3 regions of the Colwellia sp. KU-HH00111 genome follow, and region 1 is predicted to be linked to each of the others. Evidence: predicted binding sites of a transcription regulator. Region 1 holds the regulator's gene; each other region holds the start of a gene.

The links. The regulator FNR, encoded in region 1, switches genes on or off when oxygen is low (the NO sensors DNR and NnrR bind a similar motif). The targets are predictions, from matches to a motif close to TTGATCTAGATCAA.
Region 2: the regulator FNR is predicted to act here: its motif matches at 6,127-6,140, upstream of ubiT (ubiquinone anaerobic biosynthesis accessory factor UbiT).
Region 3: the regulator FNR is predicted to act here: its motif matches at 6,955-6,968, upstream of ABXG98_RS04375 (HP1242/YdcH family protein).

Annotation. Positions count from the first base shown of each region.
Region 1 is NZ_BAABWO010000011.1:43,711-53,917, reverse strand. It holds gene ABXG98_RS17025 (heavy metal translocating P-type ATPase) at 1-1,577, shown strand, start outside; gene ccoS (cbb3-type cytochrome oxidase assembly protein CcoS) at 1,626-1,838, shown strand; gene ABXG98_RS17015 (sulfite exporter TauE/SafE family protein) at 1,835-2,554, shown strand; gene fnr (fumarate/nitrate reduction transcriptional regulator Fnr) at 2,633-3,352, shown strand; gene uspE (universal stress protein UspE) at 3,511-4,449, shown strand; gene ttcA (tRNA 2-thiocytidine(32) synthetase TtcA) at 4,600-5,493, shown strand; gene ABXG98_RS16995 (glucosaminidase domain-containing protein) at 5,498-6,430, opposite strand; gene ABXG98_RS16990 (hypothetical protein) at 6,548-7,381, opposite strand; gene ABXG98_RS16985 (LysE family translocator) at 7,469-8,128, opposite strand; gene ABXG98_RS16980 (DUF1415 domain-containing protein) at 8,138-8,755, opposite strand; gene ABXG98_RS16975 (ABCB family ABC transporter ATP-binding protein/permease) at 8,764-10,207, opposite strand, start outside.
Region 2 is NZ_BAABWO010000007.1:181,750-191,956, forward strand. It holds gene ABXG98_RS14030 (DNA internalization-related competence protein ComEC/Rec2) at 1-1,189, shown strand, start outside; gene msbA (lipid A export permease/ATP-binding protein MsbA) at 1,276-3,045, shown strand; gene lpxK (tetraacyldisaccharide 4'-kinase) at 3,084-4,103, shown strand; gene ABXG98_RS14045 (Trm112 family protein) at 4,433-4,639, shown strand; gene kdsB (3-deoxy-manno-octulosonate cytidylyltransferase) at 4,642-5,466, shown strand; gene ubiT (ubiquinone anaerobic biosynthesis accessory factor UbiT) at 5,489-6,067, opposite strand; gene ubiU (ubiquinone anaerobic biosynthesis protein UbiU) at 6,230-7,225, shown strand; gene ABXG98_RS14065 (U32 family peptidase) at 7,449-8,330, shown strand; gene ABXG98_RS14070 (ribosomal protein uL16 3-hydroxylase) at 8,380-9,528, shown strand; gene rsuA (16S rRNA pseudouridine(516) synthase RsuA) at 9,623-10,207, shown strand, end outside.
Region 3 is NZ_BAABWO010000002.1:10,360-20,566, forward strand. It holds gene trkA (Trk system potassium transporter TrkA) at 1-642, shown strand, start outside; gene ABXG98_RS04350 (TrkH family potassium uptake protein) at 672-2,123, opposite strand; gene ABXG98_RS04355 (YigZ family protein) at 2,200-2,814, opposite strand; gene pepQ (Xaa-Pro dipeptidase) at 2,823-4,154, opposite strand; gene ABXG98_RS04365 (transglycosylase SLT domain-containing protein) at 4,268-6,202, opposite strand; gene tusA (sulfurtransferase TusA) at 6,332-6,577, shown strand; gene ABXG98_RS04375 (HP1242/YdcH family protein) at 6,621-6,872, opposite strand; gene lepB (signal peptidase I) at 7,089-7,748, shown strand; gene glyS (glycine--tRNA ligase subunit beta) at 7,813-9,888, opposite strand; gene glyQ (glycine--tRNA ligase subunit alpha) at 9,888-10,207, opposite strand, start outside.

The DNA of each region.
Region 1 (10,207 bases):
AGTTTAGAGCACGATCTCATGCTGCTCAAGTTTCCGCCAACTTATTGAAACTGATGCCAATGACAGCAACAAAAATAGCACGAGTGAACGACACTCAATCTAAAATCAACAACGAAGCATCAAAAGAACTATTAGTTGCAGCCAAACAATTAGTCGCAGGTGATTTAGTGCTAATTAAGCCAGGTGAGGTGATACCAGCTGATGGTTTAATTATCAGCGGTAGTAGCCAAATTAATGAAGCAATGCTCACTGGCGAGCAAACTCCGGTAAATAAAGCCACTGATGATACAGTATTCGCTGGCACTATTAATAGTGATGGTAATCTAACCGTGCAAGTAACGCAGCCTAGCAACCAATCATTTTTAAGCCAATTGATCCGCTTAAGTGAACAATCACAAGCGCATAAACCTAAACTAGCCCAGTTTTCAGATACGGTTGCGCAATTTTTTGTTGCTATAATTTTAGTAACCGCGATAGCCACTGCTATTTATTGGCAGCAACACTTACCTGAAGAAGCTTTTTGGATAACCTTATCGGTATTAGTTGCCACCTGCCCTTGCGCACTATCTTTAGCCACCCCTACGGCATTAACGTGTGCAACAACACGATTAAATAATGAAGGCATTATGATTAAATCGGCACATGTAATGGAAACAATGCCAAACATCGAGTGTTATGCTTTTGATAAGACAGGTACATTAACTACGGGAGAGTTTACCCTCGCCAAAGTTGATATAATTAACCATGCTGAGCATATAAATAGTTATTCCACAGCACAAGTTTTAGCTATCGCCGCCGCATTAGAATCCTACTCCGAGCACCCTCTAGCTAAGCCTTTTGCTCAGTATCGTGATTTTAGTTTACCCATCAACACGGTAAAAGTTTTGTCTGGCAGAGGCGTTATTGGCACAGTCAATGGTCAATGCTATAAAATCGGTAAAGCAAGTTGGCTATTAAACGCTAAAGCGCAAGTAAAACAGCCTGAGTATCTAAATGCATCTTGTTTATTAGTGGCCGAAGATAAAATCATAGCAGCCTTTTATCTGGTTGATAAAATACGTTCTGACGGGCACTCCCTCCTTGAGCAATTAAATAAAAGTCACCGCACGATAATGCTCTCAGGTGATAATCAATATGCCTGTGAAAAATTAGCAAAACAGTTATCAATACCTCAGTGTTATGCTAATTTAAGTGCCAAAGATAAAATGACCGTGTTACAGCAACAACAAAGTGAACAAGGGGCCACCGTTGCCATGGTTGGCGACGGTGTTAATGACTCGCCAGTATTCGGTGCTGCCCACGTCTCTATTGCTATGGGTTGTGGAACTGATATTGCAAAAAGCGGCGCTGACGTTATTTTATTAAATAATAAACTGAGTAGTATACTTACCTTAGCGAACATAGCAGCTAAAACCAAGCGCATCATTTTTCAAAATTACCTGTGGGCGTTCGGTTATAATGCTATTGTGCTACCTTTAGCTGTGAGTGGTTTTATTACCCCATATTTAGCTGTTATAGGTATGTCTGCGAGTTCTATTTTAGTTATTACCAATTCACTGCGCTTACTGAAAAAGTAACGCTAACCTTTACAGCGTCTGCTGGGGTTTATTGTAAGAGTCAAAGTAATGAGCATTATTTATATTTTAATTCCAATCGCGGTGTTATTAACAGCCCTTGGGGTCTATCTGTTTTTTTGGGCGGTGAAAACTGAGCAGTTTGATGATCTAGAAAAGCAAGGGATGAGTATTCTATTTGACGAAAAAGAACAAGGTGACACTGAACAAACAACGAATAAAGCGATTAGACATAACTCTGAGGATGAAAATCCAAGCAAATGAATATCGATATATTCTCCGCTTTTCTAATTGGTCTGGTTGGCTCAGGACATTGTATTGTTATGTGTGGTGGGATTACGACTATGCTAACTTCTGCCCTACCTACAACGATTAAAGACCCACAGCAAATTCCAGTAAACAATCAAAAAATTAGCTCCAAAAAAGTTAATAAAACCGCGTTGATTTTTTGCTATAATTTTGGACGTATAGCTTCATATAGCCTTATTGGCGCTATTGTTGGTTTTACTGGCTCAATTGCCGCCAAAAATATTGGTATACCATTAGCTGGGTTAAGAATGTTTTCTGCCTTATTTCTTATATTGCTTGGCTTATATTTAGGTCAGTGGCTAATGTGGCTTAATCATGTAGAAGCGCTAGGTAAAAAACTGTGGCAAAAAATTTCACCGTTAGCAACAAAAGCCATACCTGTAGACTCCCCAACAAAAGCATTAACTTTAGGGGCAATATGGGGTTGGTTACCCTGTGGGTTAGTCTATTCTACATTAACATGGGCTTTAGCTAGCGCTGATATCGTCACAGGTGCAGGTATTATGCTCTTTTTTGGTTTAGGCACCCTACCTGCACTATTAACCTTATCCATCGGCTTCAATAGCATAAAAAACAACCTAGTCAAGCCGGCTTTTAGAAAAACAATGGCTTTAGTGCTTATTCCTTTAGGTATTTATAGTTTTATTGTTGCATATCAACAAATGTTTTAATACCATAGTCAAATACATGAAATAAGAGTAACTACTTTAAAAGTTACAACAGCTATTTCTTCAAAAGATGAGTCTCGCATGCCTAATAAGAGTTGCCCTGGCACACAGCACATTAGTTGCCAAAATTGTAGTATCAGTGAGCTTTGCTTACCTTTTACGCTAAATGAACAAGAGCTAACTACCCTTGATGATATTATTGATCGGAAGCGCCCTATTCATAAAGGCGATAAACTTTTTACTGATGGTCAGGAAATGCATGCATTGTTTGCCATTCGTTCCGGTACTTTTAAAACCTTTACGGTCAATGAACAAGGTGAAGAACAAATCACAGGCTTTCATTTAGCCGGTGATTTACTTGGGTTTGATGCCATTGCAGATACAGAGCACAAAAGCTTTGCTCAAGCGCTTGAAACGTCAATGGTCTGTGAAATACCCTATGACAATTTAGATACCTTATCTAACACTATGCCAAAACTTAAAAAGCAGGTGTTACGTTTAATGAGTAATGAAATACGTACTGATCAAGAAATGCTAACATTGCTCAACCGAAAAAATGCTGAGCAACGAGTTGCTACTTTCTTAGTGAGCTTAAGCGAACGCTATCACGCCCGCGGTCTTTCTCCTGCCGAGTTTCGCTTAACTATGACACGCAGTGATATTGGTAATTATATTGGCCTAACAGTTGAAACTATCAGCCGATTATTGAACCGCTTTCACAAAAACGGCTTAATTAACGTTGATGGCAAGCTAATCAGTATTTTAGATATTGATCAATTAACTGATTGCGCTGAATTATAATTCTCCTCCTTATAGCTGATATCGATACACCTCGATATCAGCGTATCTAAAGCCTACCTAACCCATAGAAAATTGATTTAAAACAAGCATTAATTCCCAACCTTTGCTATAAATTAACTAGAGTATAGTTTTATAAACAAATAACAATGGGATTTATCATGGAAACTTATCAAAATATATTGGTTGTTATCGATCCAACAACGGATGAACAAAAAGCGTTAAAAAGAGCAATAGATCTAGCGACCAGCATCAAAGCTACTGACAGACAAGTTAAAGTAAGCGCCTTTTTGAGTATTTTTGATTTTTCTTACGAAATGACCACTATTTTATCCAGTGATGAACGCGATGTTATGCGCCAATCTGTCATTAAAGATAAAGAACTTTGGTTACAAAACATCATTGATGAGTTAAAGCCAACAATTGAGATTAATTGCCAAGTAGTTTGGCATAACCGTCCTTTTGAAGCCATTATAGAGCGTGTAATTAAGGATGATTATGATCTTGTCATCAAAGGCACTCACCAACACGATAAATTAAAATCTGTGGTTTTTACTCCCACAGATTGGCATATCCTACGTAAATGTCCTTGTCCGGTATTACTAGTAAAAGAGCATGAATGGCCAAATAATGGAAATATTCTTGCTGCACTTAATGTTGGCAGTGACGAGGAAGAGCATCACTCGTTAAATATAAAAATAACTAAAGAGGCCAAACAGCTAGCTGGGCTTATTCAAGCCAATGTGCATTTAGTGAATTCTTTTCCTGGCACCCCAGTCAATATTGCCATTGAAATTCCTGAGTTTAACGCTAACGAATATAATGACACTATGCATAAACATCATGAGCAGGCGATGATTTCACATGCTAACCAATTTGATATTAGCGTCGCTAACACCCATGTTGAAGAAGGCCTTCCTGAAACAGTAATAGAGCAAGTCGCTAACAAAATTGATGCAGAGCTTGTTATTTTGGGTACAGTGGGTAGAACAGGGTTTTCAGCGGCTCTCATTGGCAATACTGCTGAACATGTTATTGATCAACTCAATTGTGACGTACTTGCCCTTAAACCCGACGGTTATACTTCACCCTTGCAATAGCACGACGGCGAATATTGAGATCACGAACAACGGTAAGCTTAATAGTTAAACTTACCGTTTTTCTTTTGTTCTGAAAAACCTTATAGCGTTAAAAATGCAAAAGCCCTATAATGCGCGGCAAATTAAACGCCACTGAGTTGAACAAAAATCATGTCAGTAACTGAAATACCCAATCAATCTCTAGATATAATCAAACTTGAAAAAAAACTAAGACGCAATGTAGGTAAAGCTATTTTTGACTACAATATGATTGAAGAATCAGATGTGGTAATGGTAACCATCAGTGGTGGCAAAGATTCATTTACCATGTTGGATATTTTATTAAAATTGCAAAAAGCAGCACCGATTAATTTCAAAATTATTGCGGTAAATTTGGATCAAAAACAACCTGGTTTTCCAGAAGAGGTTCTGCCTCACTACCTTGAGTCGCTAAGTATCCCATATTATATCGTCGACAAAGATACTTACTCAGTGGTAAAAGAAAAAATATCTGAAGGAAAAACCACCTGTGGTCTTTGCTCTAGATTACGCAGAGGCACATTGTATTCATTTGCCGAGAGTATTGGCGCTACAAAAATAGCACTTGGTCACCACATGGATGACATTGTCGAAACCATGTTTCTTAATATGTTTTATGGTGCGAAGCTTAAAGCGATGCCACCAAAACTAAGATCAGATGATGGCAGAAACATTATCATTAGGCCGCTTGCCTACTGTAGAGAACAAGATATTATTGAATTTGCCAGCGCTCAAGAATATCCAATTATCCCATGTAACTTATGTGGCTCACAAGAAAACCTACAACGACAAAATGTTAAAGCCATGCTCAGCGAATGGGAGCAGAAAGTCCCCGGACGTGTGGAAAATATTTTTAAATCACTTAAAAACATCAGCCTGAGCCAACTCGCAGATACCAACCTTTTTGATTTTTCCAACTTAACAATTGATAGAACTGAAGAAAGAGCAGCCTATGAGTTTTCTGGTGAAACGGTTTCCTCAACCAATATCGATGAATCGCTTTTTATTGATGTGACTAACGTTTAATCAGCTATTCAGCAACAATTATTGGTTGTCTATCATTATTCTCTGTTAAGTATTGCCGGTTATGTCTTAGCATATTAGTGATTTCAATAACATAATCGGCTCCTCGCTCAGAGTAAGGTAACAAACCTGTTGCAAGTATTTCAGCGCTTAATTCGTGTCCCTGTTCACGTAATTCAGCGCGGATTGTCCGAAAAACACGATAGGCTTTATTAGAGTTAATATTGTATAAGTAGTGAGCAACTGCGTCGTCTAAACTCTTAAAAGCCGCAACTTCATGTTTATCACCCTCAGTGCGACCATTTGGTACCATGCCGCAACCTGGGGTATAACACCAAATGCCAAAGAAGTTTAAACCTATACGCGAAAAGCGTGAAGTGCCCCACGCTGACTCGTTAGCCGCTTGTACTAACACCAAAGGCATAGGCACAATATCAACACGTAACAGTAATTCATGTAATTGTACTAAGACTGAAGCGTGTTTTTTCACTTTATACTTGCTCGTTAATTGCGCTAACGCTTGTTGCTCTTGCTTAGTTAAAGTGTGCTTTTGATTTATTTTATCTAGCCATTGAAGGAGTTTAGCTCGTTGTGCAAGTAGATGCTGATTCTGCTTATTTACCGCAGGCTTCATATAGTTAAAAAAGTGCTTCTTTTTTTGCTTGGTATCAGAAATGGCAGCAAAATCAGGCAAAGTCATTTGATGCAAAGGGTTTTCCGGCAGTTTTTTAACTACTGGTTTGCTTTTAGTCCTAGGTGCCATAGTTGCCAGTGGTTTTACTTTTAGCGCAATTTCTTTTCCCAATGGTTCTAGCGGAGTTGTTGATGGTAATTCAACGGTTGTAGCTACTATGTCTTCTTTTAAGAAAGTAAATGGCGCTATCATAGCCAACGTGACAACTAACGAAAGAACCAGCTTGATCAATTGTGTGCTTTTCATAAAAAATCCCATATCAAGCTATACAGGCTTTGACTATAGCGGCTTATGTTAATGTGACGTAAACTATTGCGATTAAAGCAAAGTATCAGAGTTAATTTCACTGATTGTAAATTCATTTTACGCGGAAAATGTATCATCAGAATCAGTATTATCTTGTACTGAATTATCAGTAGTTGCACTTGAAGTGTTATCAACACCACCATTAGTGGCTAAACTCACCCCAAAAATCTCACGATATACTATGCCTTTTACATTGTAAAACAAGGGTGCAAGAAAAGAGCAGCCAAACAAAAAGATCATAATTCCTAAGGGTGCAAAGCTTGATTCTAGCAATAATGCTAGCGGTAAAATCAACACCAGCAATGATAAAAGTAAAATAAAATATAACACCAACAGAGACAAGAATTTAAAACGTAAGGTTTGTATTGACAACACAATCGCTTTCATTGGCGTCATTTTCTTTTCAATCACCAATGGAATGGTCAAAGATAAGGTCACCGCAAGAAAAATGCCGGGTAAAATAAAAAGTTGAAAACCTAAACTAATTAATATGGATGTCAACAGCGCACATAACACCACCCAACTTGCTCGCTTTAAGAACCCAAAGGTCATTTTAGGGGCTGTTTTCAAGCCCACAGCATTTAGAACCCCCATCATTTCAACACCAGCAATAAATGGCCAAACGGCAATGGTAACCACGACATTGAGTAACATACTCGCTTCTGGATCAGCTAATACCGACTCAATCCCACCTAAGTAGTTACTGACCAATAACGAAACTAAAATGCCCAGTATTAACGAAAACAACAAACCTAAATTGATTGCAAGGCGAGACTTTAGCGTTTGTTGCCAAGATTCAGTTAAAATGGCCTTAACATTGATTTGGTATTCACCCTTAAGTGCACTTTCAATGTTACCGCCTACCTGTACGATAGTTATTTTTTCTGACAAACTAATAATCCTTCTAAACTTTAGCGAGAGCCTAGCACATAAAACCGGTATTATACCCGAATTGCATCTGAAATGTTTACAACGCAATCATGTGTTTAAATCGCTTAATATAAGCTGCACTGCAAGTAATAACAAAATAACACCCATCCCCCGATCAAGCAGATAACCTCTAATTTGTAAAAAATAGCGAATTTTAGGGTGGGTGAGTAAATAAGAAAGGAACACAAACCAAGCAGCGGTCGCTAGTGTCATATATAAACCATAACTCAACTTTATGGCAAAAGGCGTGTCTGGTGCGATAATAACTGAAAATAAACTAACAAAAAACAAGGTTGCTTTAACATTTAAACCATTTATCAAAAAACCAGTAAAAAATGCTTTTTTAATCGATGGATAATCCCCGTTTTGTTCACTCGTTTCGTCACCGCTAGATTGCTGTTCTTGCTGGCTTGGCTCAGTTTTTTTTGCTCTTAAACTGTGCCAAGCTATATAACAAAAGTAACTCGCCGCAATATATTTAAGCCCGGTAAATAAACGCTCGTCACTGGCAATTAGCAACCCTATTCCAACCAGCGAGTAAGTAACGTGCAATAAAATACCGGTAGCAATGCCAAAACTTGTATAAACTGCTATTTTACGATCATAACGAATACTTTGTTTTAAAATAATCGCAAAATCTGGCCCAGGGCTAGCAACGGCTAATAAATGGACAACTGCGATAAGAAAAAACTGCTCTAAATAAGACATAAAAAACTTCTATTTGTGGTCGACTGAATGAGGCAAAATGCCCTGTTGTTGAATTCGAGCTAATACTTCCTGAAAAAAAATAGCGCCTTTCTCATGAGCTAAAGCAATGTTATTTTCTGGAATTTTCTCCGGTTTAGAATATACAGATAACACTCTCGCCATACTGGCTTCGCGAATTATATGAATAATAGGAAATGGCGAACGATTAGTAAAATTACTGGCATCATCAAAGTCTTCATCGGCAAAACAGTACTCAGGATGCATACTTGCTAGCTGAAATATACCTTCGAAGCCCGAGTCTACTAACAACTCATTACCATAATCAACCAAGTCTAAATACCGCTCAAAACTGCGAAAACCACTGTTGTAGATGATCAGGGTAGTTTCTAATTCATCATGCGCTTGTAAATAGCGACATTGCTCAATTAACTCATGCAAAGCAGCTTTTACTTGCTCTGTCTCAGTTTCGTGGTAGCAGATGGTATTATTTACAAACTCCTTCTTAGCAAAAGGACAAAAATTAAGATCGATGACAATTTCTTGCAACCATTGTTTGGTGGCTAACACCGCATGACTTTCAAGATTACCATCGCCTTTTTTACTGGCTTTAGTATTAATAGTATTCATCTATAACGTTACTTAGCTGACTGCTGTAATTGCCACATTTTACTGTACTTCCCTTGTAATGCCAGTAATTGTTGATGATTACCTTGTTCAACAATTTCACCTTCATCCATAACAATAATATTGTCGCTATCAACAATGGTTGACAGACGATGGGCAATAACTAAAGTAGTACGGTTTTGTGCTACTTCATTAATTGCAGTTAAAATCGCTTGCTCTGACTGACTATCCAAGGATGATGTCGCTTCATCAAACACCAGTATCTGCGGGTTTTTCAAAATGGTTCTTGCAATGGCAACACGTTGTTTTTCACCACCTGAAAGCTTTAAACCACGCTCACCCACCATGGTTTCAATGCCATCAGGCAAGCTAGTAACAAACTTGTTTAAATGCGCCATTTCAATAGCTTGCATAACCTGTTCTTTGCTCGCATCAGGAGCACCATAATTAACATTAGCAAACAAAGTATCATTAAAAAGCACGGTATCTTGCGGTACGATACCAATATGTTGTCTAAGGGAGTGTTGAGTCACATCACTAACATTTTGCCCATCAATGGTAATACTGCCAGAATCAACATCATAAAAACGAAATAACAGTTTGACTAAAGTTGATTTGCCTGAGCCACTTGTGCCCACTACCGCAACTTTCTCACCGCCCTTAACTGTAAAGGAGATATTATCAAGAATGGCTCTATTGGGGTTATATGCAAAGCCAATGTTATCAAAAGCAATTTCCGCTTTAGTTAAAGTTAATCTATTGGCATTAGCTTTATCTACAACCTTGGGTGTTTTATCTAGCAGACCAAATAAGTTTTCAATGTTGGCTAACGAGCCTTTGATCTCGCGGTAAACAAAACCTAAAAAGTTAAGTGGAATAAACAGCTGCATCATAAAGGCATTAATTAAGACAAAATCACCTAACGTCATTTTACCTTCACTAACATGTACAGCCGCAAGCGCCAACATTGAGGTCATAGCAATTGAGATAATAAACGCCTGACCTCCATTTAAAGCAAACAGTGACAAGCGGTTTTTTATTTTAGCCTGCTCCCAAGTACTTAGCTGCTGATCATAAGCCTTGGCTTCATAGTCTTCATTGGTAAAATATTTAACTGTTTCATAATTGAGTAAGCTATCAATAGCACGCGTATTACTCGAAGAGTCCGCAACATTAGCAGCACGCACGTACCTTGTTCGCAATTCTGTGGCATAAACAGAATAGGCGACATAGGCGACAATTGAGCCTAAGGTGATTAGGGCGAACCACACACCATAATTAACAAACAAAATGGTAACCACCATTACTATTTCAAGCAGCGTTGGCACAATATTAAACACCATAAACCGCATTAAGAAACTAATACCAGAAGTGCCACGGTCAATATCTCGCGATAAGCCACCTGTTTGACGATTTAAATGAAAATCTAAATCTAGTTGATGTAAATGTCGAAAT
Region 2 (10,207 bases), on a different contig from region 1:
GGCTTTATTGGCAAATATCATTGCTGTGCCGTGGATGAGTTTTGTTAGCATTCCATCATGTTTGTTGTCTGTATTGTTATTACCTATATCAGATACGTTATCACAACTACTGGTAGAATTTTGCTTAGTGTCTTTGCAATGGCTTTGGTCTTATTTGGTTTTTTTGTCTGAACAATCTTGGGCGATTATAGCGTTATCAAGTGGGCAAATTCAGCTGTTAGTGATAACAGGTTTGCTCGGTGGCGTTTGGCTATTTCTTCAACCCAGATTACACATTATCTCCTTTTGTTATAAGCATAATAGGCTTATAACACTCTGTTGTAGTGCCATAGTATTGTTGACGACCATGGGGTATAGCGAAAAAACGGATTATAGCGAACAAACGGATAAGGTGAACCTAGCCAATACTAGTGATAAAAACTGGCAATTGATTGCATTTGATGTTGGTCAAGGCTTATCTGTACTGATACAAAAACACAATAAAGCCATTTTATATGATACTGGTGCAGCATACCCCAGTGGCTTTAATATGATAGATGCGGTTGTGTTGCCTTATTTACAACATGCAGGCATAGAAACGCTAGATAAGGTGATCATTAGTCATAGCGATAATGATCATGCTGGCGGATTAAATATTTTGCAGCAATCAATATCAATCAACAGCCTTATTTATAACAATGAATCAGTTAATGATAGTGCTGTGATGTCAGTGAATGCTTGTATGCAAGGAAAAAGCTTTGAGTGGCAGGGGCTAACATTCACTATGCTGTGGCCAGAGAAAAACGTAGCAAAAGAAAATGATGATTCCTGTGTGATATTAATCTCAGACGGTATGCATCAGGTGTTATTAACCGGAGATATTTCACAGCAAGTTGAGGCTAAACTACTGCAACTTTATCCTCATTTACACGCTGATATTTTGCTAGTGCCACACCATGGCTCTAAAACGTCATCCAGTGATACGTTTGTTGCGCAAATTAAACCAAAAATTGCCATTGTTAGCGCTGGTTTTTTAAATCGCTGGCAAATGCCTGTTACCGAGGTAGTAGAGCGCTATAAAAAACATCAAGTTGAATTAGTTAACAGTGCTGTATCAGGTCAGCTGATTGTTAATTTTTCACAAAAAGGACTTGCTTTGCAAAGCTACCATGATGATTTATGGCCATTCTGGTTTGCAAATACTTATTGATAAAGATATTTAGTTGGTTGTTTAGCTAAATCACGTTAAAATCAGGGCATTGTAATAACATCATTATGTAATGAGTCAACTTCTTCATGACCGAATCTTTAACAGCCACCACCTGGCAAAACTTCAAACGTTTGATGCGTTATGCTAAACCTTATAAATTAGGTTTTGTTGGTGCTATTGTTGGTATGTTGGGCTATGCGGCCATTGATGTCTATTTTTTATCTAAGCTGCAACCTTTAATTGATGAAGGATTAGGTGGGGCAAATCCAACGTTTATGCAATGGGCGCCGCTGTTTATTGTGGTGGCCTTTTTATTTCGCGGGATTTTTCATTTTGTTGGTAATTATTGCTTGGCTTGGGTTGGTAACCATGTGGTTACCGATATAAAACAACGACTTTTTGAACACATTATGGGAATGCCAGTGGCATTTCATGATAAAGAATCAACTGGCGGGTTAATTTCTAAACTCACCTATGATACCGAGCAAGTACTTAATTCAGTGAGCAAATCAATTTTGGTTATTGTCCAGCAAGGTGCCCTTGTGATTGGCTTGGTTGGCTTAATGTTTTATATCAGCTGGCAGTTGTCGGTGATTTTTGTACTGATCACGCCATTTATTGCCATTATTGTTAATTTAGTTTCAAAACGTTTTCGTAAAGTTAGTCAAAGTATTCAAGGGGCTATGGGCGAGGTAACTACTGCGGCAGAGCAAACCTTTAATGGCCATAAAGTGGTGTTAACCTTTGGTGGTCAAGAAAAAGAATTTTCGCGCTTTGAAGCCATCAATAAGCACAATCGCCAGCAACGCATGAAGTTGGTAGCTACTAAGGCAGGCAGTGTACCTGTTATTCAAATTATTGCCTCGTTTGCGTTAGCGTTTGTATTTTATGCTGTTAATACCGAAAGCCTAAGAGAAAGTATTTCAGCTGGCAGCTTTGTCAGTGTGATTACTTACATGACAATGTTGTTAAGACCGTTAAAAATGCTCACCAATGTCAATAGTGAATTCCAAAAGGGAATGGCCGCTTGCGTCAGTATTTTTGCGGTATTAGATCAAGACAAAGAAAAGGATACCGGCAGCAAACACTTGAGCAAAGCACGTGGTAAAATTGCCTTTAAGGGCGTAAATTTTGCCTATGATTATCCTATTTCAACAGAGGGTGCCAATGAGCAAAACTGGGTACTAAATGATGTGTCTTTTGAGTTAAAACCCGGTGAAACGCTGGCCTTAGTTGGGCGCTCTGGCAGTGGTAAATCAACCGCAAGTGCTTTATTGCTTAGATTTTATGATGCCAGTGAAGGTGAAGTGTTAATTGATGATGTTAATATTGAACAGTATCACTTAAAAGACTTACGTCAGCAGTTTGCTTATGTGTCGCAGCAAGTGGTGCTGTTTAATGATACCTTAGCGAATAATATTGCCTATTCTAAACCTGAAGCAACAATGGATGAAATTATCGAGGCGGCTAAAAATGCCCATGTAATGGAATTTGCCCAAAGCTTGCCAGAAGGTCTAGATACTAATATTGGTGAAAATGGTGCAATGCTTTCTGGCGGCCAACGACAGCGGGTTGCCATTGCTAGAGCACTATTGTGTGATGCCCCTTTTCTTATTTTGGATGAAGCTACCAGTGCGTTAGATACTGAATCTGAACGCCATATTCAAGATGCCCTGCAATTATTACAGCAAAATCGTACTTCTATTGTAATTGCGCATCGATTATCAACGATTGAAAGTGCGGATAAAATTATCGTGATGGATCAAGGTAAAATTGTTGAACAAGGTACCCACCAATCATTGCTTGAGCAAAAAGGCACGTATGCGCAATTACATAGTTTTCAATTTGAGTCTTAAGTTGTCTGATACGCAACCAAAAACGCCATGGAGACAATGTGCGCTTAATTGAAAAAGTGTGGTTTAAACAACATCGGGCAAAATATTGGCTAGTACCCTTATTACTGCCATTGTCGGGTGTGTTTTATTTACTTAGTGCAACGCGCAGGCTTGCATATAAGTTAGGTTTGTTTAAGTCGATTCAAGTCTCCAAGCCGGTTATTGTGGTAGGTAATATAGGTATTGGTGGTAATGGCAAAACCCCCATAGTTGTCGATTTAGTGCAACGATGTAAAGCTCTCGGCTTTAACCCCGGGGTTATTTCACGCGGTTATGGTGCGCACGCAAAAAGCTACCCTTATATGCTTGATAAATACAGTACCAGTTTAGAAGCAGGGGATGAGCCTTTATTAATTTATCAACGCTGTCAGGTGCCTGTTGCGATAGGGGCTGATCGTATTGCTAATGCGCAATGCTTAATTAAGCAAGGCTGTGATATTATTATTAGCGATGATGGCTTGCAGCATTATCGTTTACATCGTGATATTGAGCTAGTAGTTGTTGATGGTAACCGGCTTTTTGGTAATGGCTTGTTGCTTCCTGCGGGTCCTTTACGTGAAGGTGTTTGGCGATTACCACAAGCCGATTTGGTTGTTTTTAACGGAGGTCAACCTGAAAAACTTAATCAGCTAAACCCAAGTGCTTTGTTAATGACTTTAGCAGCCGTTGAGGTTATTCAGATTCACACCGGTAAGCGAGTTTTACTCGCTGATTTTCTCACAGCACAGCCAACCGTTAATGCGCTTGCTGGTATTGGAGATCCGCAGCGGTTTTTCGATACGCTACACACGCTTGGTTTTACTTTGTCACAGCAGCAAGGTTTTATTGATCATAAAGATTTCGCTCTTGATGATTTTAATCAATTTAAAACCGATTTACCGCTATTAATGACAGAGAAAGATGCGGTAAAATGCCAAGCATTCGCATGCGAACACTGGTGGTATTTACCCGTAAGTGCTCATTTTGGTAAGCAAGATGCAAAAACATTACAGGCAATGTTAAAAGCACTGGCAAAGTGAATAAATCATGTAGGACGGAATTTACCCTGACAAAAATGGGCAATGAATTATCCCGACAAAATGAATAACCAAGGTAGGTTGGAATTTAGGAGAATGTGCGTCCTGCATTCTCTAATAAGCTACATCCATGTAGCGTATTCCGACAAAAACGGGCAATTAATTACCCCCTACAAAGAGCAAACCATGTAGGACGGAATTTACCCTGACAAAAACGGGCAATGAATTATCCCGACAAAATGAGACACCAAGGTAGGGCGGAATTTATTCCGACAAAAAACGGGCAATGAATTACCCCGACAAATTAACTAAAGAAAGATAGAGAATAAATTATGGCTTTTGATATAAAACTGATGGAAATACTAGCGTGCCCTGTGTGTAAAGGTAAACTTGATTATAACAAAGCGCAACAAGAGCTTATTTGTAAGTTTGACAACTTAGCTTATGCAATTGATAGTGATATTCCAGTGTTGTTAGAAAACGAAGCGCGTCATATTTCTGTTGATGACCCTGCAACATCTAATATACAGGAAGGTTAATTATGACGGTTGCCACAGATACCCCTAGAGCAGATTCAGCTGAGTTTATTGTTGTTATTCCTGCTCGGTTTCAATCATCTCGGTTACCTGGGAAGGTGTTGGCTGATATTGGTGGCAAACCCATGATCCAGTGGGTGGTAGAAAAGGCGCAATTAAGTGGTGCCAGAAAAGTTATCGTAGCAACAGATAATGATGACGTTGAACAAGTAGTCCAAAGTTTTGGTGGTGAGGTCTGCAAAACACGTAGTGATCACCAATCAGGCACAGAGCGTTTAGCTGAGGTGATGGAGCAATATCAATTTAGCGACAATGAAATTATTGTGAATGTTCAAGGTGATGAGCCTTTTATCCCACCGGAAAATATTGCCCAAGTGGCTGATAATTTAGCCAATCAACAATCATCTCATGTGAATAAAGTGTCACGCATGTCCACGCTGGCAATCAACATTGGCTCAGCTGAAGAAGCATTTAACCCTAATGCAGTGAAAGTCATTACCGATAAAGACGGTTATGCCCTGTATTTTAGTCGAGCCACTATTCCTTATGACAGAGAAAGGTTTTTAGGCAAAGATAGCATCGAAACCATAGGCGATTTTTATTTACGCCACGTTGGCATTTATGCCTATCGAGCGGGCTTTATTAAGGACTATGTTAATTGGCCAACGAGTCAAGTAGAGCAAATTGAAGCACTTGAGCAATTAAGAGTGCTCTATCAAGGTGAACAAATTCATGTGGCAGTAGCCAAATCAAATGTGCCAGTTGAAGGGGTTGATACACCCGAAGATCTTGAAAAAGCAAGACAATATGCGGCCAAGCTCAACGAATAGAACCTCAAGAAAGAACGTGCACTTACTCGGTGTTAGCTAGTGCATCTTTGGTCGATTGTAAAAAGTTAGCACTGTATTCTACTAAGCTGTGTACTGTGCTTGGTAGTTGATCTATATCGATAGCATCAATTAAGTTTTTCACTTCTAAACCAAGCTCGGTATCACCTTCAATTTTCAATCTACGCTGAAAAAACAAGGTGTCTGGGTCTTGCTTGCGCCCAGCAATTAATACTAAATCGTCGCCTGTGGCACTAAAACTAACATCTTCATGCTGATTGTTGGTCGCCATTTCTGCTTGTGAGGCCATAATCAGCTGGTCTTCGTCAAAACTTAACCACCACGTTAGTCCTAAGTCAGTAATTGCAATTTTCAGCCATTTGTCTTGCAAAAATTCAAAATCACCGTCTTCAAGCGCTTCTCTAAACACTGAAGTTAACGCGGGAAGTAACACTGCTTTTTGTGCTTTAAAAGGTAATAAACGCAAACTGGGGCGTAATATTTTTGGCATGGTTTCAATCATGCGAGCACGCCAATGTAATGGTAGCTTTTCCATTGACGTCATTTTAATAGCAGTACGAGGCAGTGAGGGTAAATTTAGCACGATATTGGCCCATCTATATAAGAATAGGCGATAGTTTAACAGCCAATAGTAAAACTTTGCTGAACTAGATCAAATTTTCTTTAATACATATCAATAAACTTTTACGGAGAAAGCTCTAGACTATTGGCCAAGTTTATTATGTCGTACAATTTGGAGTTTTTTGTGGAGCTATTATGCCCAGCGGGGAATTTACCCGCCTTGAAAACCGCTATAGATAATGGTGCCGATGCCGTGTATATCGGCTTAAAAGATGATACTAATGCCCGCCATTTTGCCGGACTAAATTTTAATGATGGTAAATTAGCGAAGGGGGCCGATTATGTCCACGAACGGGGAAAGAAATTACACGTAGCAATTAATACGTTTGCCCATGCCAGCGGCGAAGAACGTTGGCAAAAAGCGGTAGACAATGCCGTAGCTATTGGCACTGACGCATTAATTATTTCTGATTTAGGGGTGCTTGATTATGCGGCTAATAAATACCCTGATGTTGAGCGTCATGTATCAGTGCAGGCTTCTACCACTAACCTTGAGGCCATTAAATTTTTCAAAGATAATTTTGACGTCGATCGTGTGGTGTTGCCGCGAGTATTATCGGTACAGCAAGTAAGGCAATTAGCTAAATCAAGCCCAGTACCATTAGAAGTTTTTGCTTTTGGTAGCCTTTGTATTATGGCTGAAGGTCGCTGTTATTTATCATCCTATATGACGGGTGAGTCACCTAATACTATGGGTGCGTGTTCTCCGGCAAAGTATGTACGCTGGCAAGAAACAGAGCAAGGCTTAGAGTCACGTTTGAATAACGTGCTAATCGATCGATATCAACCGGATGAAAATGCGGGTTACCCTACCTTATGTAAAGGTCGCTTTGATGTTGATGGTGATGTTTATCATGCCTTAGAGGAGCCTACCAGCCTAAATACCCTAGAGTTGATTCCTGATTTAATTGCTATGGGTATTGTTTCAGTAAAAATTGAAGGACGTCAACGTAGCCCTGCTTATGTTGAACAAGTTGCAAAAACGTGGCGCATGGCATTAGACAGATACCAACAATCACCAGACAATTTTCAAGTGGAAGGTAGTTGGATGCAAACCTTGGCAAACCTGTCGGAAGGCTCGCAAACAACCTTAGGTGCATATCACAGAAAGTGGCAGTAATTGGTATGCATTTTGTGCTGTATTGCCCCGTTTATTGATTAGAAGTGCTCATTAACTCTTCGGGAAAGCATGTGAACACTTAAACGGTGGCGTGAATGGTGAAATACCAGATGTACACAGTAACGACTAACGTCAACCAGGTGCTTCTTTCACTCAATGTAACCGTACAACTTAAAACTGACAATCTATACAATAATTGATAGTTAAAGATTTAGGAAAAATTATGAAATTCTCTCTTGGCCCTAATATGTTTTTTTGGCCGAAAAATGACGTTGAACAGTTTTACAATCAAGCAAAAGAGTCTAGTGCAGATATTATTTATTTGGGTGAAACGGTTTGTTCTAAGCGCCGTGAGTTAAAAGCGAAAGACTGGTTAGCGTTAGGTCGTGAATTAGCCAATGACACAGATAAAGAAATTGTTATTTCAACCATGACCTTATTAGAGTCGCCAGCTGAAATCATCACTATGAAAAAACTGTGTGAAAACGGTGACTTACTCATTGAAGCCAATGACTTAAGTGCTGTGCAAATTATGCACGATTTAAAAATGCCGTTTGTCGCAGGCCCGGCGATTAACTGCTATAACTTATCAACGATAAAAGTGCTCCTTAAGCAAGGAATGACGCGTTGGTTAATGCCTGTTGAGCTTTCAGGTGATTGGTTAAACACTATTTTGACTCAAGCTGTTGATGAAAATATTCGAGATAAGTTTGAATGCGAAGTGTTTTCATGGGGATATTTACCATTAGCATACTCTGCTCGTTGCTTTACTGCGCGCTCTGAGGATAGACCTAAAGATGATTGTCAATATTGCTGTATTAACTATCCACAAGGTCGAAAAATGAACTCTCGTGAAGGCGAACAAGTTTTTGTGCTAAATGGCATTCAAACTATGTCCGCTTACCAGTATAATCTCATTAACGAAGTTAATCAGCTAAAAGAGATGGGTGTCGATATTGTTCGTATCAGCAGTGATAATGAACAAGCCTTTGGTCAACTTGACAAATTTAAACAACAATTAGTGTCACCTGTGAAATACCCGTTAGATCAAGAACACGAATGTAACGGTTTCTGGCACAAAATTGCTGGTATGTCAGTTGCTTAAACGCTGCCTGTAACAGCTGAACAATATTAAGCGCTTAAAAGAGAACCTTATGTATACCTTAAATTTAAACCAAATGAGCCAGAATGAGTTTTTAACAAAATACTGGCAAAAAAAGCCGGTAGTGATCCGCCAAGGTTTTAAAAACTTTGTAGACCCTATCGAACCCGATGAGTTTGCGGGTATTGCCATGGAAGAAAACGTGCAGTCGCGCTTGGTTTATAAAAAAGACGGTCAATGGCAAGCTGAATTTGGCCCATTTGAACGTTATGAACACTTAGGTGAACGTGATTGGTCTTTGGTGATACAAGCGCTTGATAATTTTTCAGAAGAAGCCGCAGCACTTATTGAACCGTTTCGATTTTTACCACACTGGCGCTTAGATGATTTAATGACAAGCTTTGCTACTCCAGGCGGAGGCGTAGGGCCTCATATTGATAATTATGATGTGTTTATTTGCCAAGGCTCAGGAAAACGCCATTGGCGCGTGGGTGATAGAGGGCAGCATGCAGAATTGATTGCCCATGAAGCCTTATTACATGTAGAGCCATTTGACGCCATTATTGATGCTGAACTTGAAACAGGCGATATTTTATATATACCACCGGGTTTCCCGCATGAAGGTGTAGCGCTTGAGCCATCTATGAGCTTTTCTGTTGGTTTTCGGGCTAATTCAGCTATTAGTTTGTTAAGTGGTTTTGCGGATCATTTAATTGATAATGAGTTAGGCGGACAGTTACTTGAAGATCCCCACAGACAAGCAATCGCTAATAGTGGTGAAATTAGTCATCAAGACTATCAAAGCATAAAAGCCCAGTTGCAAAACTTACTTGATGACGACAACACCTTCAAACACTTCGTCGGAAACTTCTTAACCAGTGCTAAGCATGAGTTAGATTTAATGCCCAGTGATGAACCTTTTGAGCGAGATGAAGTGAGTGAGTTACTTGCTATACATGCCATTAAACGTTTAGGTGGGCTAAGAGCATTCTACTTTGATGATACGATTGATGAGGGCATTTGCTATATCAATGGCGAACAGCTGATGTTTGCTAAAGAAATAGCTCCAGTTGTTAAATTATTATGCAATCAGCTTGTTATTATGCCGAATGATTTAGCACCTTGGCGTGACAATGAACAATTCCTCGATCTTATGATCAAATTATTGGATCAAGGCTTTTGGTTTTGGACTGAGGCATAAGAGGCATAATAGTTAATCTGCTTCATATATACCCAAACGAGCACCTTGAGGTGGCTTAGGTATATGTCTGAAAATTGTTCTGATAAGGAAAAACATGCGTTTAGATAAATTTATCTGTAAAAGCACTGAACTAACGCGAAACGAAGCTAAAAAACTCCTTAAAAGTGGTGATGTTCGTGTTAACGGTGAAGTTGCTAAAAACGCAGCAATGCAGGTACATGAGAATAATACGATTACCGTTGATGGCCAAGCCTTAACACCAAGAACGTCACGGTATTTTATGCTTCATAAAATGGTCGACTCTATTTGCTCTAATGTTGATGAAGTGTATCCGTCGGTTTTACATTTTCTCGACGTTGACAAAGCGTTTGATTTGCATATTGCTGGCAGGCTTGATGCTGATACTACAGGCTTAGTGTTAATTACAGATGATGGCCGGTGGTCACATAATGTGATATCACCGAAAAAAGACTGCAGTAAAACTTATCGAGTATGGCTGAGAAATGCCATTAATGATGATAAAGCGGATGAGTTAATTGCGCAATTTAAGCAAGGTCTGCAATTGCAAGGAGAGAGTTCATTAACTCGTCCTGCCATCTTAGAAAAAGTGACTGATGACCAAGTTTTGCTAACCATTACTGAGGGCAAATATCACCAAGTAAAACGAATGTTCGCTGCA
Region 3 (10,207 bases), on a different contig from region 1:
GGTTTAGCTCGTATATTAGAAAATAATCACCAGGTTAAGTTAATAGAGCGCTCACCTGAGCGTGCTGAACAACTGACATCAGAATTAAATAATACCTTAGTGTTTAACGGTGACTCTTCTGATCTAGAATTATTGACAGAAGAAAACATTGAACAATTTGATGTTTTTATTGCCGTCACCAACGATGATGAAGCCAATATCATGTCATCACTACTAGCGAAAAAGCTAGGCGTGCGAAAAACCATGGTACTTATACAACGAGATGCCTACATTGAGTTAGTCCATGGCGGAGCAATTGACATTGCCATTTCACCTCAACAAGCAACCATTTCTGCCCTATTAACCCATGTTAGGCGCGGAGCTATCGACAATGTATATAGTTTACGTGGTGGTGCTGCTGAAGCGATCGAAATAGTAGCAAAAGGAGATGATAAGTCATCAAAAGTTGTTGGCCGTGAGATTAAAAACATCAAGTTACCTCCAGGTACCACCATTGGCGCAATTGTTCGTGGTTCAGAAGTATTAATTGCTCACTCTAATACCCTTATTATAGAAGAAGATCATGTCATTCTGTTCTTAGTCAATAAGCGCTATATTTGTGATGTTGAACGTCTATTCCAAGTTAGCGCCATATATTTTTAATACTTATATTCAGCTGTTTAGCATTAAAATTAAGTTCTCCAAAAGGCTGGAGTAAATAGCACCAACAAGGTAAAAATTTCTAATCGACCAAATAGCATGGCAACAATTAACACCCATTTACTGGTATCACCAATATCTGAAAAGTTTGCCGCAACCTCACCTAAGCCGGGGCCCAAGTTGTTGATAGCTGCAGCAACAGCAGTAAAGGCGGTGATATCATCCATACCTGTTGCTAACAGTAACAACATGCAAACAACAAATACCGCAGCATAAGCAGAGAAGAAACCCCACACAGCTTCAACCACCCGATCGGGTAACACCTTTCTACCCACTTTTATACTAAATATGGCTTTAGGGTGTACCAATTTATTAAGCTCTCGCAAGCCCTGCAAATAAAGCAACAACACCCTTACCACTTTCATACCACCACCAGTGCTACCGGCACAGCCACCAATAAAACTGGAAAAAATAAGCAATACTGGTAGGAGCGTTGGCCAATCAGCAAATGAGGTTGTCGCAAAACCTGCGGTTGTACTAATTGAAACCGATTGAAACAGTGCCTGATCAAACGCCTTATCTGCGTCTTGATATGTACCAGAGCTCATCAAAACGCTAAAACAAATTAAAGTTAAAACGATTTGAATAGCAATAAACACTTTAAACTCTGGATCGTAAAAGTAATTTCTGACGGATTTACTTTGTACTACCGCATAGTGCAAAGCAAAGTTAACACCTGCAATCACCAAGAAGAACACACACACCAAATTGATCGTTGGACTATTAAAATAGCCCATACTGGCATCATGAGTCGAAAAACCACCAATAGCAATGGTAGAGAACGCATGACAAATAGCATCAAAGCCTGTCATACCCGCTAACCAATATGCGGTTGCACAAGCAATAGTGAGTGATAGATAAATATACCATAAATGCTTTGCTGTATCGGCAATGCGTGGTGTCATTTTTGAATCTTTAACTGGGCCCGGTGTTTCCGCCCGATATAACTGCATACCACCAATACCCAACATGGGTAATACCGCTACGGCGAGAACGATAATCCCCATACCTCCCAACCACTGTAATTGTTGACGGTACCACAACATTGCATGGGGTAAGCCCTCAATATGCTTTAAGATTGTTGCACCTGTGGTGGTTAAACCAGAAAAGGACTCAAAAAATGCATCGGTTATCGATAATGAAGGTTCTTCTAATAAAATCAATGGAATAGCAGAGAAGCTAGCGAGCACTACCCAAAATAGCACAACAATTAAAAAACCCTCGCGGGCTCTTAGATCCGTTTTTTCTGCTCGATTTGGGTACCAAGCTAAAAAGCCAGTACACAGACACCACAAGAAACCAAGTAAAAAAGGAACCCCTCCTCCATCACGGTAAATCATAGAAACAATGGCAGGCGGTAGCATAGTGACACTAAGAAGGGCCACTAACAAACCTAAGATTCTAATAATATTTCTATATTGCATTAAGGTTATTTTTAGTTGTTAGAAGGTTGATGGTATCATTTATTTTCTCTGTTCGAGTGTGCGTTCAAATATCGACTTAATCAACAGGCTCCAATGTTAACTTGCCTGCCGATATTGTCTTTAATTGGTATTCAACCTCGCCTAATTTAGTTAGTGGTATCAGCAAACTAAATTGTACTTGTTGTTGATATGTTTGCTCTAATACCTGCCCTTGGGCTTGGCTAATTATATGCATTACATCATTAACTTGGTTATATTGACATGCTACGGTTTTCGCCGCCATAGCTATTTTTGTTTTCGACTGTAAAAACACTAATGCCTGGCGAACACTATCCCCATAAGCCCGCTGTAACCCTCCGGTTCCGAGTTTGGTTCCACCAAAATATCTAACAACCACAGCGCAAACTTCACCAATGCCCCCTCCTTGTAACACAGCTAACATAGGTTTACCTGCGGTGCCACTTGGTTCGCCATCATCAGAATAACCATAGCCTAAGCTATCATCTGCAGCCTTAGTTAAAAATGCATAACAGTGATGGCTTGCTTGTGGGTGTGCTAGCTGATGTTTTTTTACTTCGTTTTTTGCTTCTTCAATACTTTTACATGGGCTTAAATAGCAAATAAAGCGACTGCGATTAACCACCGTTTCATGCTCAACCTCGTTAATCGCAATTTTATAGGATTTTGTCATTGATATGTTTAATCTAAACCGGAATCTCGCGTCATATTTTCATTATGCGACTGATGCACAATAATATTATCCTCTATACGTATACCGCCAAATGCCCGCATCTTGTCAACATTATTCCAATTAACTTGATCGCTATGACTTGAATCTTTAACGCCTTGTAATAGTGAGTCTATAAAATACAGACCCGGCTCAACAGTAAACGCTTGCCCTGCCTCTATCACTCTCGAAGTACGTAAAAATGGGTGCTGCTCTGGTGCATTAATATGCGTTCCTCGCTCATCAGCCATAAAACCCCCAACATCATGGACTTGCAGCCCTAAATGATGCCCTAGACCATGAGGAAAAAAGGCACTAACAATACCTGACTCGACAGCAGTATCAGCACTAACCTTGATAAAATCAAACTCGGCCAACACTTTGGCTATTTCTTTATAGGTGGCAATATGAACATCGCTATAGCTTGTACCGGGTTTTAACGCATCAACAGCGCTTAACATTAATTGATTCATACGAGCAATTAATTCAGCGAATCTATCTTGCTTAAATGAGTAAGTACGAGTGATATCGGCAGCATAGCCATTAAAATTAGCGCCGGCATCAATTAGAAAAGAACTGTGTGCTTGCGGCGCAATTGTTTCAAACGCCATATAATGCAAAATAGAACAATGCTTATTTAGCGCGACAATATTGGCATAAGGTGTTTCATTGTTGGTATAACCAATAGCATTTAAATAAGCATTTTGAATATCATACTCTGAGTTCCCCATATAAAAAGCCGCTTTTGCCGCTTGATGGGCCTTTACTGCTAACGTATTGGATTGGCGTAAACAACTCTGTTCATACGCTGTTTTATAAGCACGATGATAATGAAAATAATTCAGTAACGGTTCAGGGTTAATAACCTCAAAGCCTAATGCAGTAGCTACTTCAATATGACTGCCAATATAAGCAAGACCTGTTTTATCATAAGGCAGTAGTTTATCAACATCACTGGCTTGCTTTAATATTTTAATGGTAAAAAACTCCCCCCAGTAACTTTCATCTAAAGGGGTTATTTTATGCCAAAAATCAACCGGTTGATAATAGATTAACGTTGGTTTATCTTCGCCATTAACGATAAGCCAGCAATTAGGCGAAGCGATCAAAGGTAACCAGTGTTTAAAATGAGGGTTAACTCTAAATGGATAGGTGTTATCGTCAAGAAAAGCTTTAATCTCTTGCCCTGAATGAATAACCACCCCTTCGATATTTTCACGGGACAATGCTGCTTTAGTTCGCTTTTGCAAGCAGTCGATATGTGCTGGATATTCTTCTTTTAGCTTATTGATTAAATTACTCATTATAACCCTCCGTTAAATTTTTCCCTATCATAACACAGGCCCTTTCCGACCACACCAGAGCGCTAAGCTATAGTCTTCAGTCTGTTGTGCAGCTTTATTTACAAATAACATGGCTATCCACCTATACTCATATTGATCACTTTATCAAACAGCTCACTCACCTTCCCCGGTTGATGCTGATATATTTCTTGATAAGCTAAAACACTTTTCACATAGTTTCTGGTTTCTTTAAATGGTATGGTTTCAATCCAAATATCAGCAGGCAATGCTTTGCTGTTCTTTAGCCAACGTTTAACCCGATACGGCCCCGCATTATAAGAGGCTGTAGCTAATACTTGGTTACCATTATTCTTATCTAATAAAATTTTTAGATATTTGGTGCCCAGTTGAATATTATGGTCAGCATTGAGTAGTGACCTACTTTTAAACTTTCCTCGCTTCAAGTTTTTTGCTGTTTTAGGCATTAGCTGCATTAACCCTCTGGCTCCAACAGGTGAATGAGCATCTGTCATAAATGAGCTTTCTCTTCTAGCAATAGCAAAAGCCCATGATGGTGCTATTTTTTGTTTACTAGCATAACGGTTAATTTCATCATCAAATGCCTTTGGAAAGCGCAAGTCAACATCATCTAAATAGCCCGCCTTTGCCAAAGTGAAGATTGTTCTATCAAACCATTGATTTTCATTTGCCACTTTCGCCACAATGAGTTTTTCACGGTGCGAGAGTTGAGTCATTAAATAATTCCACTCAGACCGTGCTGCTAAATATCGCCCTAATGCATAGAATTCAAAAGCTCTTTTGGCTGCGGGTAAGCTCAATACCTTTTGTTTTTCTGCCAAAGTAAACGTTAGTGGTTTATGTTTTAAATTAGCAGGCGCACGCAGATAACTGGCAGCTAAAAAACCATAATAATGACGCTCATTAGCCAGTTGCTGTAGCAAGTAATTCCCTCGTTCTTTAGCTCCCGTTGCTATTAATGCCCGGGCATACCAATACTTCCACTTTAATTCTTCTTTGTAAGTGGTTGGCAATTGTTTTATTTCCACAATTAACCGCTGCCAATCTTGTTGCTGTAAAGCTTGTGACAACCGTTTTTGTAACATGCTTTTGCTTAATGAGTGAATATCAAGCTTATCCAGCCATAATTGCGCTGCATGATGATTTTTTGATGAAAGTGCTAAAGCAAATTTTTCAGTAATTTGCCGTTGTTGCTCTGTGGTAAAACTAAATTTTTTCTTGGCATTAATGTAACTTCGAATCGCTGTATCTGGGTAACGCCATATTAGTCTTTTTAAACCATAGGTTAGTATTTCTGTTTCTCTTATCGACTTATTAGGGAAATATTTTAACTTACTCACTTTTGCTGGATCACGGCGCACCTTATGCCACAACTTCGCTAAGTAACGCTGTTCAGGCGGTAGGAGCTTAGTTAAATATGGAATCAATGTGTGTTTACCACCATCAGCCGCTAACCCAACCCGTTGCCATACGATATCATTTGTTCGGTAGCCCGCTTTTTGCCAACGTTCAAAGAGAGGATCACAGGTTTTATCTTGTGACTTCCCAACCGTCCATAGTTTTGTTACCTCTGGTAAAACAACACTTTCTGGCATGCCTGATAACAAATCAAAGCGTAACTTATGGCAAACTAACTTTGCATTAGCCGTCGGCTGATAAGCTTCTAGAAACAATACAGTTTGTTTTTTTTGGGCTAGATAATTCAGCCATTTTTTTCTCAATGGCCAATCCAATGGGGAGCCTTGATATTTTTTTAAAAATTGTGTTATTTCCTCTGCATCTGACAAACGCATAGTATGCATCAGTCGTTTCTGATCTAAGTAAGGCTGTAATGGGTAATAATGCAGTTGATTATACAATATTTGATATTGTGCAGAATGGCTTTTTAACGCTAACCTCTCTGCCTTAATAAAATTCTTCTGTTGGGTTTTATCTACCGATAACTTGAGTGGTTTACTCGCATATAGGTTGGTACTAAAACTAACCAGGGTCAGTGTTAGTAATACTTTTGACACTAAACTAGTTAGCATTGATTAGGCTTTCCTCAAAACATAGGTGAACCACTTAAGTATAGAGCAAGACAGCCTAAATAAAAATAACGTATAATGGTTGTTATCAAATAAATTCGCCCATTAATTTACGCTAACTTATAATTAATTATGCCAAGTAATATTTTTAATCAAACTGATCATACCCTTGATGCTATAGGCTTGCGTTGCCCAGAGCCAGTAATGATGGTTCGCTTACACATTAGAAAAATCTCGGTAGGTGATACTATTTTAGTAAAATGTGACGATCCCTCAACTACCCGTGACATACCAAGCTTTTGCCGATTTATGGAGCATCAATTACTTGCTCAACAAGTTGAGACTAAACCTTTTTTATATGTGATTAAGAAGAACTAATTTTACACATTAGCTCTTCTTACTATATTGACATGGCTATCGTTTATGCAGGTAAATCTACTTTCTTCAACATAACAAAAAGCTCATCTTTTAATTTTAAACGTTGTTTTTTTCTTTGTTCAATGTATTCATCGCTGGTATTTTCCACCCCTTGCTCAATACGGTGAACTTCTTGGTTCACTTCATGATAGTCATTAAACAATCGTGCAAAATGGTTATCATTCATTTTTAAGTGGTGAATTTCTTTGTCAAACTCTGGAAATTCGTGATGAAGATCATGTTTTTGTAAGGTCATAATTTTTTCTCCTAGGTGCCGTTTCTGTCTTTATATATATCCTCTATTCATCTTTACTTTACTCCGATATTTTCTCGTGTAATTGATCTAGCTCAAGGCTCATGTATCTTGTTTTTCAGTTTTGAAATTATTAGTTGTAACTTAATATGTAGCGCTGGAACTTCTGCTGTTATCTTCACTCTAAAAATGGGTATTTCACATTAAGGAAAGGTATTTATGCGTCTTATCAACAAATTTTGGCACAACAATAAATTATTCATTATTTTCATCCTACTAATGTCTGTTTTTCGCAGCGCCGTTGCCGATTGGTATACCGTTCCGACTGCCTCTATGCAGCCAACTATTCAAATTGGTGATCGTGTTATCGTCAATAAAATGGCCTATGATCTCAAGCTACCCTTTAGTCAATATTCGCTATTGACTACAGCTGAGCCACAGCGAGGAGAAATTGTAGTATTTGAATCCGATGCCGCTGACAATCGTTTAATTAAACGTATGATTGGCTTACCCGGGGATGTGATTACCATGCGCAAAGACAAACTTTACATCAATGGTAAAGCGCTTCGCTATCAGGTAGCCAAAAGTAATGCTGAGGAGTTATTTGCTACCGAGCAAGTTGATACTATTAGCCATACCGTTCGTATCGATAATACTAGTAGTAATGTGCTGAGTAGTTTTGGACCCATAACTGTGCCAGACAACCACTACCTTGTTCTTGGTGATAATCGCCGTAATAGCGCTGACTCACGTGTTTATGGCTTTGTACCTCGCCATGAACTAAAAGGTAAAGCAACCGCTATTGCCTTCTCTTTTGATTATGATAATTATTACTTACCTAGAAAGAACAGGTTTTTTAAAGACATTTATTCTATTTGATTTTTGCCTAATAAAAAGGGCATCTTTTGATGCCCTTTATCGTTTACCTTATCTTTGTCATTTTTTATAATTGTGAAATATCGGCAATCGCAAAGAAGCTATTGCGTATTTCATTGAGTAAAGTTAAGCGATTTATTTTTACTGCTTCATCATCACTCATTACCATAACATTATCAAAAAATGTATCTATGGGTGCTTTTAATTGCGCAAGCTCTGTTAACGCCGCTTGATAATCTTTTACTACCATTAGCGGTGTTACCTTAGATTTAACCACAGTAAACACTGTTGCTAGTTCTTTTTCTGCTTGTTCAGATGCAAGTTCGACTTTAAACTGGTCATACAGTTGCCCGTCAAATTTAGCTAAAATATTACCTACGCGCTTATTGGCTGCAGCTAAGGTCTCTGCTTCAGGCAATTGGCCAAAATAACTCACCGCTTTAATGCGTTTATCAAAATCTAATGGCGCACTTGGTTTTTTAGCTAGTACCGCTTGAATAACATCTACTGCAATACCCTGCTCTTGATAAAAGGCGCGGAAACGACCCATAACAAAATCAAGTACATTTTCAGCGGTATTAGCATTCGTTAACTTGTCACCATCTACGCCTCCAAATAAGGCAATACTTTCGCTAATAAGCGTAGCAAGGTCTAAATCAAGCTGTTTTTCGATGATAATACGTATGACACCAATAGCTGCTCTTCGCAGTGCAAACGGGTCTTTATCGCCCTTAGGCGGCTGATTTATACCAAAGATACCCACTAAGGTGTCAATTTTATCACTAATAGCAACCGCACAACCAATATTAGCTTCAGGTAAACTATCACCGGCATATCTTGGTCGATATTGATCTTCTAATGCTTGTGCTATTGCTGGGCTTTCACCGTCATTGGTAGCATAGTACTTGCCCATGGTGCCTTGCACCTGTGGAAATTCTAACACCATGTCTGACATGAGATCGGTTTTACTTAATAAACCCGCACGGTAAGCATCATCAGTATTTTCACCTAATTGTCCGGCAATAACCTTACTTAACTGGGCAATACGTTCAGATTTCTCTTTTAACGTACCCAGTTGTTTTTGAAACAGCACGTTTGCTAGAGTCGATAAGCGCGATTCTAGCGTTTGCTTCTGATCAGTTTTAAAGAAAAACTCAGCATCAGCTAATCGTGGGCGAATGACCTTCTCATTACCAAAAATAACTTTTTCTGGATCTTTAGACTCAATATTACTGACAAAAATAAACTTATTCACCAGTTCACCAGCTTTAGTAGTGACAGGGAAATATTTTTGGTGATCTTTCATTGAATAAATCAACGGCTCTGCCGGTACATTTAGGAATTCAGCATCAAAAGTACCAACGAGTGTTACCGGCCACTCAACTAAAGAGGTCACTTCTTCTAGCAAATCAGCATCAATTAATGGCACCGTATCCATTTCTGTCGATACTTGCTTAATTTGTGCAACAATCTTATCTTGGCGCGCTTGATAATCTACCTCTACAAATGCTTTCGCTAATGCGGCCTGGTAGTCATTGGCATGGTTGAGGGTAATTAAACCCTGGTGATGGAACCTATGCCCTTGAACTTGGTTACTAGAATCAACACCTAATGCCGAACCTGCTATTACTTGCTCACCATACATCATAGTTAATGTGTGTACTGGGCGAATAAATTGCGTGCGCTCAGCACCCCATCGCATTGGTTTAGCAATTGGTAGTTTGGTTAAAGCATTTGAGACCATGGCGGGTACCAGTTCGCTTATTTTCTTACCTGCCACAGTTGCTTTATAGAGTAACCACTCACCTTTAGGTGTGATTAATCGCTCGGCCTGTTCAACACTAATACCGTTTGAACGAGCCCATCCTTCAGCCGCCTTGCTCGCTTGACCTTGTTCATTAAAGGCGACATTTACCGCAGGACCCCGTTTTTCTACAATTTTATCCTGTTGCTTAGCAACCAAGCCTGTAACTTGTACCGCTAATCGACGTGGTGTAGCAAACCATTTAATATCGCTATAAGCTAAATCGGCACTGTCTAGCTGGTTTTTCATATTTTCGAAGAACGCGGTCGCTAATGTTTTAAGTGATTTAGGGGGTAATTCTTCTGTGCCTAATTCGATAAGGAGAGTTTCACTGCTCATTATTTTTCTCCTTTAGTTTTTGCTGACTGTACTGTGTTATCGCGCTCACCATTGGTACACAAAGGAAAGCCTAATTCTTCACGTTTTGCGTAATAAGCTTCGGCACACGCTTTCGACAAAGTACGTACACGTAGAATATAGCGTTGACGTTCTGTCACAGAAATAGCGTGACGTGCATCAAGTAAATTAAAGGCATGTGAAGCTTTCATCACTTGTTCATAGGCCGGTAACGGCAAGTTAGCGGCAATAAGTTTTTGGCTATCTTTTTCACATTGGTCAAATTGTGCAAATAATGCATCAACATCGGCATGTTCAAAGT